3 regions of the Rhodococcus sp. G6(2025) genome follow, and region 3 is predicted to be linked to each of the others. Evidence: riboswitches for the same ligand, from Rfam matches in the RefSeq annotation. Region 3 holds a riboswitch; each other region holds the start of a gene.

Region 1 (4,275 bases), 2.3 Mb from region 3:
ACCGGAGCACGGGGCGTCGCCAGGGCGCTGTCGAGGAGGGCCAGCTCCTTGCGGGCGGCGCGGGCCTCCACGGCGATGAGCACCTCGAGGTCCACCAGGACGGTGACGCTGTCGGGGTCGCGACCGTCGGCGACGAGTTCGGCGCGGATCCGTGCGCGTTCCTGCTGCGCCTCACGCAGATCGGACGCCCGGATCCGGACGACGTTCGGCGGGAACGACGTGAGGTCGAGCTGATCCGTCGAATCGGCGGTCAGGTCCACCCAGTAGTCCGCGCCGTTGATCGGCCGCGTGCCGGTGGCACCCTCGGCCGCCGGGTGGTGGCCGGAGCCGGTCAGTTCGACGGCGACGCGAAGTGGACGGGATACGAAGGCATTGTCTCGAGACATAGGGGTTCCTCGGGAATGACGTGTGAATGAAACGGAGCTGGAAGAACGGTCAGCTCGAACACATACCCGAGGCGGTTCGGCACAGATCGACATGCCGACGGCACCAGTGAGCAATCATTGTGCTCCCAGCCTGCGATGCCATGCGGTCATACTAGCGCGTCCCGCGAAAAACGCGTCTCCGGCACCGGATTCCACTGGCCGCTCTCCTTGGCGTAGGTCCAGCTCCGGCGGCCCGCCACCAGGGTGCGCACCGCGTCGACCAGCCGATCCACGTCCTCGGAGCAGCTTCCGAGACCCACACTCACCCGCACGGCGCCGTCGGGCCTGCCGAGGCGGCCCAGCAGAGGATGGGCGCAGAACCGCCCGTCGCGAACTCCGATTCCATGTTCGGCGGAGAGGTAGGCGGCGATCTCTCCCGGCTCGAACCCGTCGATCGTGAACGTCACGATCCCCACGGTGTCGGGGGCGTCCGACCACAGCCGCAGGAACTCCAGGCCGTCGACGGAGCCGAGGCCGTCGAGGAGCCGGCCGGTGAGTGCCGCCTCGTGTGCGGCCACCGTGCCGAAGTCCAGCTCGGACAGTGCATCGCACGCGGCGGCGAGCGCCGCCGCGCCGAGCACGTTGGGGGTTCCGGCCTCGTGCCGGGCAGGGGCGGGCGCCCACTGGGTCGATTCGACGGTCACGTTCCGGACCGCCCCGCCGCCTGCGAGATAGGGCTCGGCGGCGTCCAGCCAGTCCCGGCGGCCCACCAGCACACCGGCGCCGAAGGGGGCATACAGCTTGTGCCCGGAGAACGCGAGGTAGTCGACGCCCCACTCCTCGACGTCGATGCGCCGGTGCGGCGCGAGCTGAGCGGCGTCGACGAGAATCCGTGCGCCGCAACGATGCGCCACCTCGGCGAGGGCGGCGATCGGCAGAACCTCGCCGGTCACGTTGGATGCACCCGTCACCGCGAGCAGGGCGGTGGGCTTGGAGCACAGTTCTGCGACGAGCAGGCGGACCGTCTCCTCCAGCGTGTCCGCCGCCCTCACGACGCGAGAGTTCTTCCACGGCAGCAGGTTCGCATGATGCTCGATGTCGAGGACGACGGTGCTGCCGGGGACGCAGCCGGCCAGCAGATTCAGCGAGTCGGTCGTGTTCCGGGTGAAGACCACCACCTGGTCCTCCCCCGCTCCGACGAACCGGGCGACAGAGTCGCGGGCGTTCTCGTAGCACTCGGTCGAGACCCGCGACGCGTAGCCGGCGCCGCGGTGCACGCTGGAGTACGTCGGTAGCAGTGCCCCGATCCGGTCGGTCACCTGCGCCAACGCCGGCGCACTGGCGGCGTAGTCGAAGTTGACGTAGGCGCAGTCGCCGCCCTGAACGAGCGGAACCCGCAGGTCGGAGCCCGAAACCTGGGCCAAGGGGGCAACACACACGTCAGCGGTCAGTACAGCAGTCATCACGACATCCCTCGTAGTCAGGGACTCGTCGCAGGGTCGGTGCCCTCTCGGAGTCCGCGCTTGCCGGGTCCGGTATGGACCTCAGCCTGGTCGTCACCCGGAGCACCCCGCCGCGGTGGAGGGTTGCCGACCAGCTAGCCGGGGCTTGACGCTGGTACTCGTGACCTGTTTCGAAGATTGCAGGATCGACGCGCTGTTGTCAACCCGAAACCCGGAGGGTCCCGGATCCGGGACCGAGAACTCGCGTCAGTTGGGAGTCACCCCGAGGAGCGGGGCGAGCTGATTCGCAATCGGGTTGAGGTCCAGCCTGTTCGGGTCCTTCTTGGGCGTGGAGTCCCACGGCTGAACGGTGGCGGGGTCGCCGAACACGATCCGGTTCGCACTGCGGACGCCGGTGAGACTGCCCTGTGGGGCTTCGCAGGACGCGGCGGTGTTCTGCGGGAAGTCCTGCTGCGTGTCGTCGAAGTTCGGGTCGTTCCGCTTCATCTCCTGGAGGATCGCCTGGGTGCCCTCGTAGCCGACGGTGCACGACGGCGGATTGTTGGTCTCGGCCACCAGGCCCAGGTGCACGGTTCCGTCGTCGGGCGCAATGGTCGACGACGCTGCCGCCACCCCCGGCAGGTACACGAACAGGGTCTGCAGGGCGGTGGCTTGCACCGAGATCGCCTTCGCCGTGACGGACAGGTTGGCGAGGTTCGTCGTGGCACCGGGTCCGGCCTCCGAGACGAGTTGCCCCAGTAGATCGCTCGCCGGATTTCCGTTGTCGATCAGCCGCCGGACGTCCGGGTCGCTGCTGCGCAGACGATCCGCGAGCGAGTCCAGGTCGGCACTGAAATCCTTGATCGCCGAGGACTGTTCGGACTGCGTATCCAGTACAGTGCGACCGTCGCGCACCAAAGCCATTGTCCGATCGAGCGATTCGGAGCCCGACCCCGACAGCCCGGACAACGAATCCGCGAGCGACTGAAGGTCTTTGCCCTTGCCGTCGAATGCCGCACCGAGTTCCGTCACGACGGTGTGGAGCGCGTCGATCGGCACGGATTCCGTCAATCCCCGTGTGCTGGCGAGCAATTCTTCGACGGGCACCGGCGTCGACGTGTCGGCGGCGGCGATTCGGGACCCGTCCGCGAGGAACGGCCCCCGATCGGTGGCGGGCCGAAGGTCGACGTACTGCTCGCCGATCGCCGACCTGTTGGCCACGACGGCTTTCGCGGAGGCGGGAATGTCGGGCGCGCTCGTGTCGATCCTCAGTTCGACGACGACGCCGTCCGGGGTCAGGGACATGTCCCCGACGCGGCCGACCGGCACGCCGCGGTAGGCGACTTCCGCATTGGTGAAGATGCCGCCCGACGTCTCCGATTCGAGGTGCACGGTGTATTCGCCGAACCCGAGGAGATTGCCCAGGCGCACATAGTTGGCACCCACGTAGACGAGGCCCGTGAGAGCCACGAGAACGAAGCCGATCAGCTGCCACCGGACGAGCGGCGACCTCACCGTCGACCCTCGATGTCGCGTCGCCCGAACGCCGTCCCCGCTGCGGCTGGCAGGCACCGGTTCGCGAAATGACTGTTGATGGCGGCGGCAGACACAGGCACTCCGATGACAGTGGGATACGTGAGACAAGCGGTCACACATATATCTAGTCCGGTCGCCGTAGCAGCGCAAACTCCGAACCACCCTCGGTGGCGCACGTCACTCGACGGTCTTGACTGAATTTTCAGTTTGGAATATCTTCGGTTCCCAACAGGACGTGATGACAGTCACCTCCGCCCCGAAATGTGAGGTCCGCAGTGTCCACGAATCTCGACCCGACGACGCCCCTCGACGACACCGCCCCCTCCCCGCCGGAGGACCGCTTCGGACACGTCGAGACGATCGGCGTGGAATACATCCCCGAATCGGAACGCGATTCGCGACCGCTCAACATGCTCGCCGTGTTCTTCGGCGGCAACCTGGCGTTCTCGGTGATCGTGTTCGGCTGGCTCCCCATCACGTTCGGACTCGGGTTCGGCAGCGCGATCGCGGCCAGCGCGGTCGGCATCGGACTCGGCACGCTCCTCATCGCTCCCCTGTCACTCCTGGGCCCGCGCACCGGCACGAACAACACCGTGTCGAGTGGTGCGCACTTCGGAGTGAGCGGACGGATGATCGGCTCGGGGCTCACCCTGCTCTTCGCCCTCGCGTACGCCGCGATCGCGGTCTGGACCTCGGGTGACGCGCTGATCGCCGCCGCCCACCGCCTGCTCGGCACACCGGTCGACAACGGCATGCTCGCCCTCGGCTACGGCATCATCGCCGCCGAGATCGTGGCCGTCGCGCTGTTCGGCCACGGCACGGTGGTCGCGCTCCAGAAGTTCGTGCTGCCCGTCGTTGCCGCGCTGCTCCTGCTCGGTGTGTTCGCGTTCGGGGGTCGCTTCGACGGCGGGTCGGGCAGCGGCGACTATCTC
Region 2 (4,275 bases), 3.6 Mb from region 3:
CAGCGTCTTACGGGGCACCCGCGCGGTCAACGCCGCGATGAGTGGCGCGCCGACGACCACACCCAGCGCATACGCCGAGATGACGTGCCCGGCCGTCGGCTCGGTGATCCCGAGACTCGACGCCATCTCGGGCAGTAGCCCCATCGCCACGAACTCGGTGGTCCCGATCCCGAAGCCACCGAGCGCGAGCGCGATCATGGCGAGCTTGCGGACGGACGGATGTTGGGCGATGACACCGAGGTGCTCGGGGCGGACGGGGGTGGAAGTGCTCACAGAAGGACTTTCGACTAGGCGGGGAGACGGCTACGCGGCGCACGGCGCCTCGTTGCGCAACGACCCACATCGAAATTCTCTTCCCCGGATTCCGCTTTTCGCGCCGCGAGCGACCGTGAGATGACTCACCCGGCCCGGAAACGCCGAACGGGACGCCCCGTGAGGGGACGTCCCGCTCGTAACGCTGTGGCTCGGTGCCTACTGCTCGGCGATGGCCTTCTGGAGGTTGATGTCCAGCGCACCGAGGAACTCCTCGGTGGTCAGGTAGCCCTGGTCGCCGCCGACCAGCATCGCGAGGTCCTTGGTCATCTGGCCACCCTCGACGGTCTTGATGACCACGTCTTCGAGCTTCTGGGCGAAGCCGATGACGTCGGGGGTGTTGTCCAGCTTGCCGCGGTGCTCGAGTCCACGGGTCCACGCGAAGATCGACGCGATGGGGTTGGTGGACGTCGGCTTGCCCTGCTGGTGCTGACGGAAGTGACGCGTCACGGTGCCGTGTGCGGCCTCGGCCTCACACGTCTTTCCGTCCGGGGTCAGCAGCACGGAGGTCATGAGGCCGAGCGATCCGAAGCCCTGCGCGACGGTGTCGGACTGGACGTCGCCGTCGTAGTTCTTGCAGGCCCAGACGTAGCCGCCCTCCCACTTGAGCGCCGACGCGACCATGTCGTCGATGAGACGGTGCTCGTAGGTGAGTCCTGCCGCGTCGAACTCCGACTTGAACTCGGTCTCGTAGACGTGCTGGAAGATGTCCTTGAACGCGCCGTCGTACGCCTTGAGGATGGTGTTCTTGGTCGACAGGTACACCGGGTAGTTCTGCTGCAGGCCGTAGTTGAGCGAGGCGCGCGCGAAGTCCTCGATGGACTTGGTGAAGTTGTACTGACCCTGGACGACGCCGCCGCCCTCGGGGAAGTTCACCAGCTCGTGCTCGATCGGCTCGCTGCCGTCCTCGGGCGTGTAGGTGATCATCACCTTGCCGGGACCGGGGACCTTGAAGTCGGTGGCGCGGTACTGGTCGCCGAAGGCGTGACGGCCGATGATGATCGGCTTGGTCCAGCCCGGAACCAGTCGCGGAACGTTGGAGATGATGATCGGCGCGCGGAAGATCGTCCCACCGAGGATGTTGCGGATGGTGCCGTTGGGCGACCGCCACATCTTCTTGAGACCGAACTCCTCGACGCGTGCCTCGTCCGGGGTGATGGTCGCGCACTTGACGCCGACGCCGTGCTTCTTGATGGCGTTGGCCGCGTCGACGGTCACCTGGTCGTCGGTCTCGTCCCGGTGTTCGATGCCGAGGTCGTAGTACTCGAGATTCACATCCAGGTAAGGATGGATCAGTTTGTCTTTGATGAACTGCCAGATAATGCGTGTCATCTCGTCGCCGTCGAGTTCGACGACGGTGCCCTCAACCTTGATTTTGGACATGGGTGCTTCGCGTCCTCCTAGGAAGTTTCCCTGGTTACACGGTTGCGGTCGCACTTTGTGAGTGGGTCCGCGAACGGTTCGCTTTTCAAACGTAGACGGTCAAGGCGGCCGCTGGGAGACCGCACGTAAACAAGACAAGCGTACTGCTATGCGCCACGCTCGCAACACGTGGGGCACGGAGGTCGTCCCTACTCGCGGGTAACTTTTCCCTGCTAGTGGCCCTGATCGGTGCCGTTTCCGGTCGTTCCACCCCAGCCGCTAAGATTCACTCCAGGTCATGAGTGCCAGCAACGAGCCCCGGCTAGCTGGCCGGCAACCCTCCACCGCGGTGGGGTGCCCCGGGTGATGACCTGGTTCCCTGATTCATACAACAGTCGGGTGACAAGCGCGGGTCCGACATCGGAGGTTCATGATGTGTTGTTGTTGTCGTAGATAGAGCACCAGACAAGCCCTGTGCGCGAACGAACCAGCAACTCCGTCGCGCCTCGTCAGACCACTGGAGTAGACAGCACATGACCGAGAACTGGTCGTTCGAGACCAAGCAGATCCACGCCGGGCAGACGTCCGACGCGACCACCAAGGCGCGGGCGCTGCCGATCTACCAGACCACCTCGTACACGTTCGACAGCACCGATCACGCTGCCGCGCTGTTCGGTCTGGCCGAGCCGGGCAACATCTACACCCGCATCATGAACCCCACCCAGGACGCGGTCGAGCAGCGCATCGCCGCCCTCGAAGGCGGCGTCGCCGCCCTGCTGCTGTCCTCCGGACAGGCCGCCGAGACGATCGCGATCCTGAACCTCGCCGAGGCGGGCGACCACATCGTCTCCAGCCCGCGGCTGTACGGCGGCACCTACAACCTCTTCCACTACACGCTGCCCAAGCTCGGCATCGAGGTCTCGTTCGTCGAGGACCCCGACGACCTCGAGCAGTGGAAGGACGCGATCCGGGACAACACGAAGGCGTTCTACGGCGAGACCATCTCCAACCCCCGCAACGACGTCCTCGACCTGCCGGGCATCTCCGGGATCGCCCATCAGCACGGGCTCCCGCTGATCGTCGACAACACGGTGGCCACCCCCTACCTGATCCGCCCCCTCGAGCACGGTGCGGACATCGTGGTGCACTCCGCCACCAAGTACCTCGGTGGCCACGGCACGGCGATCGCCGGTGTCATCGTCGACGGCGGCACGTTCGACTGGACCCAGGGCCGCCACGGCAACTTCACCACCCCGGACCCGAGCTACCACGGCGTCGTCTACTCCGAACTCGGACCGCCTGCCTTCGCCCTCAAGGCGCGCGTGCAGCTGCTCCGCGACCTCGGCTCGGCGATCTCCCCGTTCAACGCGTTCCTCATCGCCCAGGGTCTCGAGACGCTGAGCCTTCGCATGGAACGGCACGTGTCCAACGCGACCGCCGTCGCCCAGTACCTGGAGGCGCGGCCGGAGGTCGTGTCCGTCGGATACGCCGGGCTTCCGTCGTCGCCCTGGCACGACCGGGCGAAGCAGATCGCGCCGCGGGGTGCGGGCGCGATCGTGACGTTCGAACTCGCCGGCGGCATCGACGCGGGCAAGAAGTTCGTCAACGCGCTCACCCTGCACAGTCACGTCGCGAACATCGGCGACGTCCGCTCGCTGGTGATCCACCCGGCGTCCACCACACACTCCCAGCTGACCCCCGAGGAGCAGGCCGCCAGCGGCGTCACCCCCGGACTGGTCCGCCTGGCTGTAGGCATCGAAGGGATCGACGACATCATCGCCGATATCGAGACCGGACTCACGGCGGCGGCATCTTGACCGTGAGCGCTGTACAGAACCTGCCGGTGGCGGACGGACGTCTCGGCACCATCGACATCGGATCGCTCGAGCTCGAGAGCGGAACAGTGATCCCGTCGGTGTCCCTCGCCGTGCAGCGATGGGGTGAGTTGTCCCCGAACCGGGACAACGTGGTGCTCGTCGAGCACGCCCTCACCGGCGACTCGCACGTCACCGGACCCGTCACCGACGAACACCCCTCCCCCGGCTGGTGGACCGGGATGGTCGGTCCGGGTGCGCCGATCGACACCGACGAATGGTGCGTCATCGCGACCAACGTCCTCGGTGGCTGCCGCGGCACCACCGGTCCCGGTTCGATCGCCGAGGACGGGCGCCCGTGGGGCAGCCGTTTCCCGGAGATCTCCATCCGCGACCAGATCGCGGCCGAGAAGAAGTTCACCGACCTGCTGGGCATCGACAAGCTGGCGTCCGTCGTCGGCGGTTCGATGGGCGGAATGCGCGCGCTCGAGTGGGCCGTCACCTACCCGGACCAGGTGGCGTCCGCGCTCGTTCTCGCGGTCGGCGCCCGCGCGACCGCCGACCAGATCGGCACACAGACCACCCAGATCGCGGCCATCACCAGCGACCCCGACTGGCAGGGCGGCGACTATCACGACACCGGCCGGATCCCCCGGGCCGGACTGCGCATCGCCCGCCGGATCGCGCACCTGACCTACCGCAGCGAGGCCGAACTCGACTCCCGGTTCGCGAACTCGCCGCAGGACGGCGAGGACCCGTGGCGCGGCGGCCGGTACGCCGTCGAGAG
Region 3 (4,275 bases):
TCCTGATTGGTGCCGGAGGAGACCGCGATCTTCAAACCTGCGACGTCCTTGGGCTCCTTGATCTGGATGCCGCTGTCCTTCTTCGTCTCGAACGCGACCGTGTCGAGGCGGTACGTCGAGAAGTCGTACTTCTCCTTCCGCTCCTCGGTGACGGTGACGTTGGAGATGAACGCGTCGGCCTCCCCCGAATCGATGCGGACGAAGTTCTGCGCCCAGTCCGCCGCCTGGAGATCGACCTTCAACCCGAGAACGTCGCCGATCAGGTACGCGAAGTCGGTCTCCGAGCCGATGAGCGTCTTGTCGTCGTCGGCGTAGAAACGCAGGGGCGGGGCGGAACCGGCGCTGCCCGTCACGACGAGCGTGCCGCGGTCGCGAATCTGTTGGGGGACCTTCGCGGCGATCGACTCGACCTCGTCGGTGGTGATGCGATTCTGGTCGGCGGTGAGGTTGTATCCGGCAGCCGAGGTCGGCGCCGATCCCTCGTCCTCGACGTCGCCGCCCCCGCACGCGGCGGCGAGCAGCGCGACGGTGGTGAGGGCCGAGGCCAGAATTTTCGTACGGAACCGTGCGGTGGACATGTGCGCCTTTCGGGGATCCACACCGAGGTGTGGAGAATCAGAGAACTCGGGAGAGGAATGCTGTGGTGCGGTCGTGCTGCGGGTTGTCGATGACCTGCGAGGGCGGGCCCTGTTCCACCACGACGCCGGCGTCCATGAAGACCGCCGTGTCGGCGACCTCCCGCGCGAAGCCCACCTCGTGGGTGACGATCACGAGGGTCGCGCCGTCCCGTGCCAATTGCTTGATCACGGCGAGGACCTCGCCGACCAGTTCCGGGTCGAGGGCAGACGTGGGCTCGTCGAACAGGATCACCGCCGGGCGCAGTGCGAGGGCCCGGGCGATCGCGACCCGCTGCTGCTGGCCGCCGGACAGTTGTCGCGGGTACTCGTGGGCCTTGTCACCTACGCCCACCCGTTCCAGCAGCGCAATCGCCTCGGCCTCGACCTCGGCCCGGTCGCGGCCCTGCGCCGACACCGGCGCCTCGATCACGTTCTCCAGCACCGTGAGGTGAGGGAACAGATTGAAGTTCTGGAAGACGAATCCGATCCGGGAACGCTGCTTCAGGATGTCGCGTTCACGCAGTTCGTGCAGTTTGCTGCCCTTGCGCCGGTAACCGATGAGGTCGCCGTCGATGCGGATGGTGCCGCGGTCGACCTTCTCCAGGTGGTTGAGCGTGCGCAGCAGCGTGGACTTGCCGGAACCCGACGGCCCCAGGATCACCGTCACCTCGCCCTTGCGGACCAGCAGGTCCACACCCCGCAGGACTTCCAGTGCGCCGAAGGACTTGTGGACTCCGCGAACTTCCACCGCGTACTCCGCCGGATGGGCTTCGGTTGTCATTTCGTGGCGCCTCTCGGTACGGAGACACCGGCGTCACGGATCTCGGCGAACTTCCGGGTGAGCTTCTGCCACGGAGTCGGCGGCAGCGCCCGTGCCGATCCGCGCGCGTAGTGCCGCTCGACGTAGTACTGGCCGATCGACAACAGCGTGGTCAGGATGATGTACCAGATCGTCGCGACCATCAGCAGCGGCACGACGCGGCCGTTGCGGCCGAAGATCACCTGAACCTGGTAGAACAGTTCGGCGATTGCCATCGTCGACACGATCGAGGTGCCCTTGAACAGGCTGATCACCTCGTTCGCGGCGTTCGGCAGGATGCCGCGCATCGCCTGGGGCAGAACGATCTTGAAGAACTGGCGTCGGCGCGGGATGCCCAGCGACTGCGCCGCCTCGATCTGCCCGTGGTCCACCGAGATGATGCCGGAGCGGATGATCTCGGCGGAGTACGCGGCCTGATGCAGGGCCAGACCGATGACGGCGGCGGTGAAGCCGCTGATGACACCGTTCACCTCGAACGTGAAGAAGCCCGGACCGAACGGAATGCCCAGCGACAGAGTCTGATACAGGTATGTGATGTTGAACCAGAACAGGAGCTGCACGATCAGCGGAATCGACCGGAACGCCCAGATGTACACCCAGGCGATCACCTGCAACACCGGGTTGTGCGACAAGCGGCTGACCGCCAGCACCACACCGAGTGCGAATCCGAGGACCGTCCCCCACAAGGTCAGCTTCACCGTCATCCACAGCGCCTGCAGCACGGAGCCGGCGGTGAAGTACTTGGCGAACGTCGCCCAGTCCCATCCCGGGTTGGTCGCGAGGCCGTGGACGAACTGGGCGAGCAGTACCAGCACGACGGCGCTGACGACCCACCGCCACGGATGCCACCTCCGCGCCACTTCCAGCGCGGCGTCCCCGTCGCCGGACGGCACTGAATCGAGGGGCGCGGCCGAACGCGCCCGGACGGGGGCGCTCACGCTCCCTCACCACTTACGACAGACATCACTGAGGCGGCCTTTCACCTGGAAACGGGACTGGAGGAGGCGCGTCTTCCGCGGGATGCGGGCGCGCGTCAGGCGCTCACCGGGCGAAATGCCCGGTGAGCGTGCTGTGAGACCTCGTCAACAGTGGCAGGAGGTGGTCCGGCACAGGTCGATGTGCCGTCTGCGCCACGCAGGGCGCGCGGGGTAGTTCATGTGCTGCCTTCCATCGATCCCGGCGGTAGCACCCGCACCCGAAGAATTCGGAAGGGTTGCTGCGACGTCAACGAGCCAGGTCTCTCGGTCGCTCTGGATGGTTGAAGCGAACACTAGCCGCATTCCCGAACCCCGTCAACACGGGGTATTTCCCTGCAACACAGGGGAAATGGTGCCGATCGGCCGCAAGAATCACCGTGCGCAGAAGTACTGACAGACGGAGATCGATGCGGTTGAATGATGCGTGCAGCCCTGCATCTCCGTGGTCGTGCGACCCGGCTGCCGGGCCTTCCGAGGCCCTTGTAACGTCGCCTCGGTGACACCACTCGAAGTCATCGCGATCCTGGTAGCCGGTGTAGGCGCGGGCGCGATCAACGCCATCGTCGGCAGCGGCACGCTCATCACCTTCCCCACCCTGGTGGCGTTCGGGTTCCCTCCGGTGACCGCCACGATGTCGAACGCGATCGGCCTGGTCGCCGGTGGCGTGTCCGGCACGTGGGGGTACCGGCGGGAACTGGCCGGGCAGGGACCGCGGCTGCGGTGGCAGATCCCGGCGTCGCTGTGCGGTGCGGTTCTCGGCTCGTGGCTACTGCTGCACCTACCCGAAACTGTGTTCGAACTCGTCGTCCCGGTGCTGCTGATCCTCGCCCTGATCCTGGTGGTGCTGCAGCCGAAGATCCAGGCCTGGGCGAAGCAGCGCGGCAGCCACGAGGCGGGGCTGAGCCCGGCGCGCCTCACCCTGCTGACCGTCGGGACGTTCGCCGTGGGCGTGTACGGCGGATACTTCACCGCCGCGCAGGGCATCCTGCTGATGGGTGTGATGGGCGCGATCCTGCCGGAGAGCCTGCAACGGATGAACGGCGCGAAGAACCTGCTCTCGCTCCTCGTCAACGTTGTCGCCGCGACCGCGTACACGCTCGTGGCCTTCGACCGGATCAGCTGGGCGGCCGCCGGCCTGATCGCGGTGGGCTCGCTGTTCGGAGGCGTCCTCGGCGCCCGTTACGGCCGCAGGCTGTCGCCGACCGCATTGCGGGGAACCATCGTCGTCGTCGGCCTCATCGGCCTGTTCCGGCTGCTCGCATAGTCGCGCATGCACCCTCCCGCTCCCTCATACTGAGTCGGTGAGCAAAGACGTAGAGCACCCGGGCTGGACCTATCTGATGGACATGGACGGCGTTCTCGTCCACGAAGAGCACCTGGTCCCCGGGGCCGACCTGTTCCTCGCCGAACTCCGGGAGTCGGGTACCCCGTTCATCGTCCTCACCAACAATTCGATCAGGACTCCGCGCGACCTCCGCGCCCGTCTGCTCCGCACCGGCCTGGACATTCCCGAGGAATCGATCTGGACGTCCGCCCTGGCCACCGCGACGTTCCTGGCGAGCCAGCGCCCCGGCGGCAGCGCCTACGTCGTCGGCGAATCCGGGCTCACCACCGCACTGCACGACATCGGGTACGTCCTCACCGACAACGATCCCGACTACGTGGTCCTCGGCGAGACCCGCACCTACTCCTTCGAGGCGATCACCACCGCAATTCGTTTGGTGGAGAGGGGCGCTCGCTTCATCGCCACCAACCCCGACCCCACCGGCCCGTCCCGGGAGGGTTCCCTTCCGGCCACGGGATCCGTTGCCGCACTGATAAGTAGGGCCACCGGTCGCGACCCGTACTACGTGGGCAAGCC

The links. Region 3 has a riboswitch for S-adenosylmethionine ahead of ACLIVD_RS29980 (putative leader peptide). Riboswitches for the same ligand answer to the same signal wherever they lie in the genome.
Region 1: it holds a riboswitch for S-adenosylmethionine, as region 3 does, so the genes downstream of both, ACLIVD_RS03690 (aminotransferase class V-fold PLP-dependent enzyme) here and ACLIVD_RS29980 (putative leader peptide) in region 3, are expected to answer to the same signal.
Region 2: it holds a riboswitch for S-adenosylmethionine, as region 3 does, so the genes downstream of both, ACLIVD_RS13175 (bifunctional o-acetylhomoserine/o-acetylserine sulfhydrylase) here and ACLIVD_RS29980 (putative leader peptide) in region 3, are expected to answer to the same signal.

Annotation. Positions count from the first base shown of each region.
Region 1 is NZ_CP179750.1:762,158-766,432, reverse strand. Features, by position in the region: gene ACLIVD_RS03700 (LLM class oxidoreductase) at 1-386, opposite strand, end outside; gene ACLIVD_RS03695 (putative leader peptide) at 436-504, opposite strand; gene ACLIVD_RS03690 (aminotransferase class V-fold PLP-dependent enzyme) at 533-1,828, opposite strand; SAM riboswitch class IV at 1,880-1,994, opposite strand; gene ACLIVD_RS03685 (MlaD family protein) at 2,075-3,322, opposite strand; gene ACLIVD_RS03680 (purine-cytosine permease family protein) at 3,619-4,275, shown strand, end outside.
Region 2 is NZ_CP179750.1:2,907,976-2,912,250, reverse strand. Features, by position in the region: gene ACLIVD_RS13185 (MFS transporter) at 1-273, opposite strand, end outside; gene ACLIVD_RS13180 (NADP-dependent isocitrate dehydrogenase) at 472-1,695, opposite strand; SAM riboswitch class IV at 1,969-2,089, shown strand; gene ACLIVD_RS13175 (bifunctional o-acetylhomoserine/o-acetylserine sulfhydrylase) at 2,208-3,491, shown strand; gene metX (homoserine O-acetyltransferase MetX) at 3,488-4,275, shown strand, end outside.
Region 3 is NZ_CP179750.1:6,474,728-6,479,002, forward strand. Features, by position in the region: gene ACLIVD_RS29965 (ABC transporter substrate-binding protein) at 1-578, opposite strand, end outside; gene ACLIVD_RS29970 (amino acid ABC transporter ATP-binding protein) at 616-1,398, opposite strand; gene ACLIVD_RS29975 (amino acid ABC transporter permease) at 1,395-2,375, opposite strand; gene ACLIVD_RS29980 (putative leader peptide) at 2,520-2,594, opposite strand; SAM riboswitch class I at 2,602-2,698, opposite strand; gene ACLIVD_RS29985 (sulfite exporter TauE/SafE family protein) at 2,911-3,678, shown strand; gene ACLIVD_RS29990 (HAD-IIA family hydrolase) at 3,755-4,275, shown strand, end outside.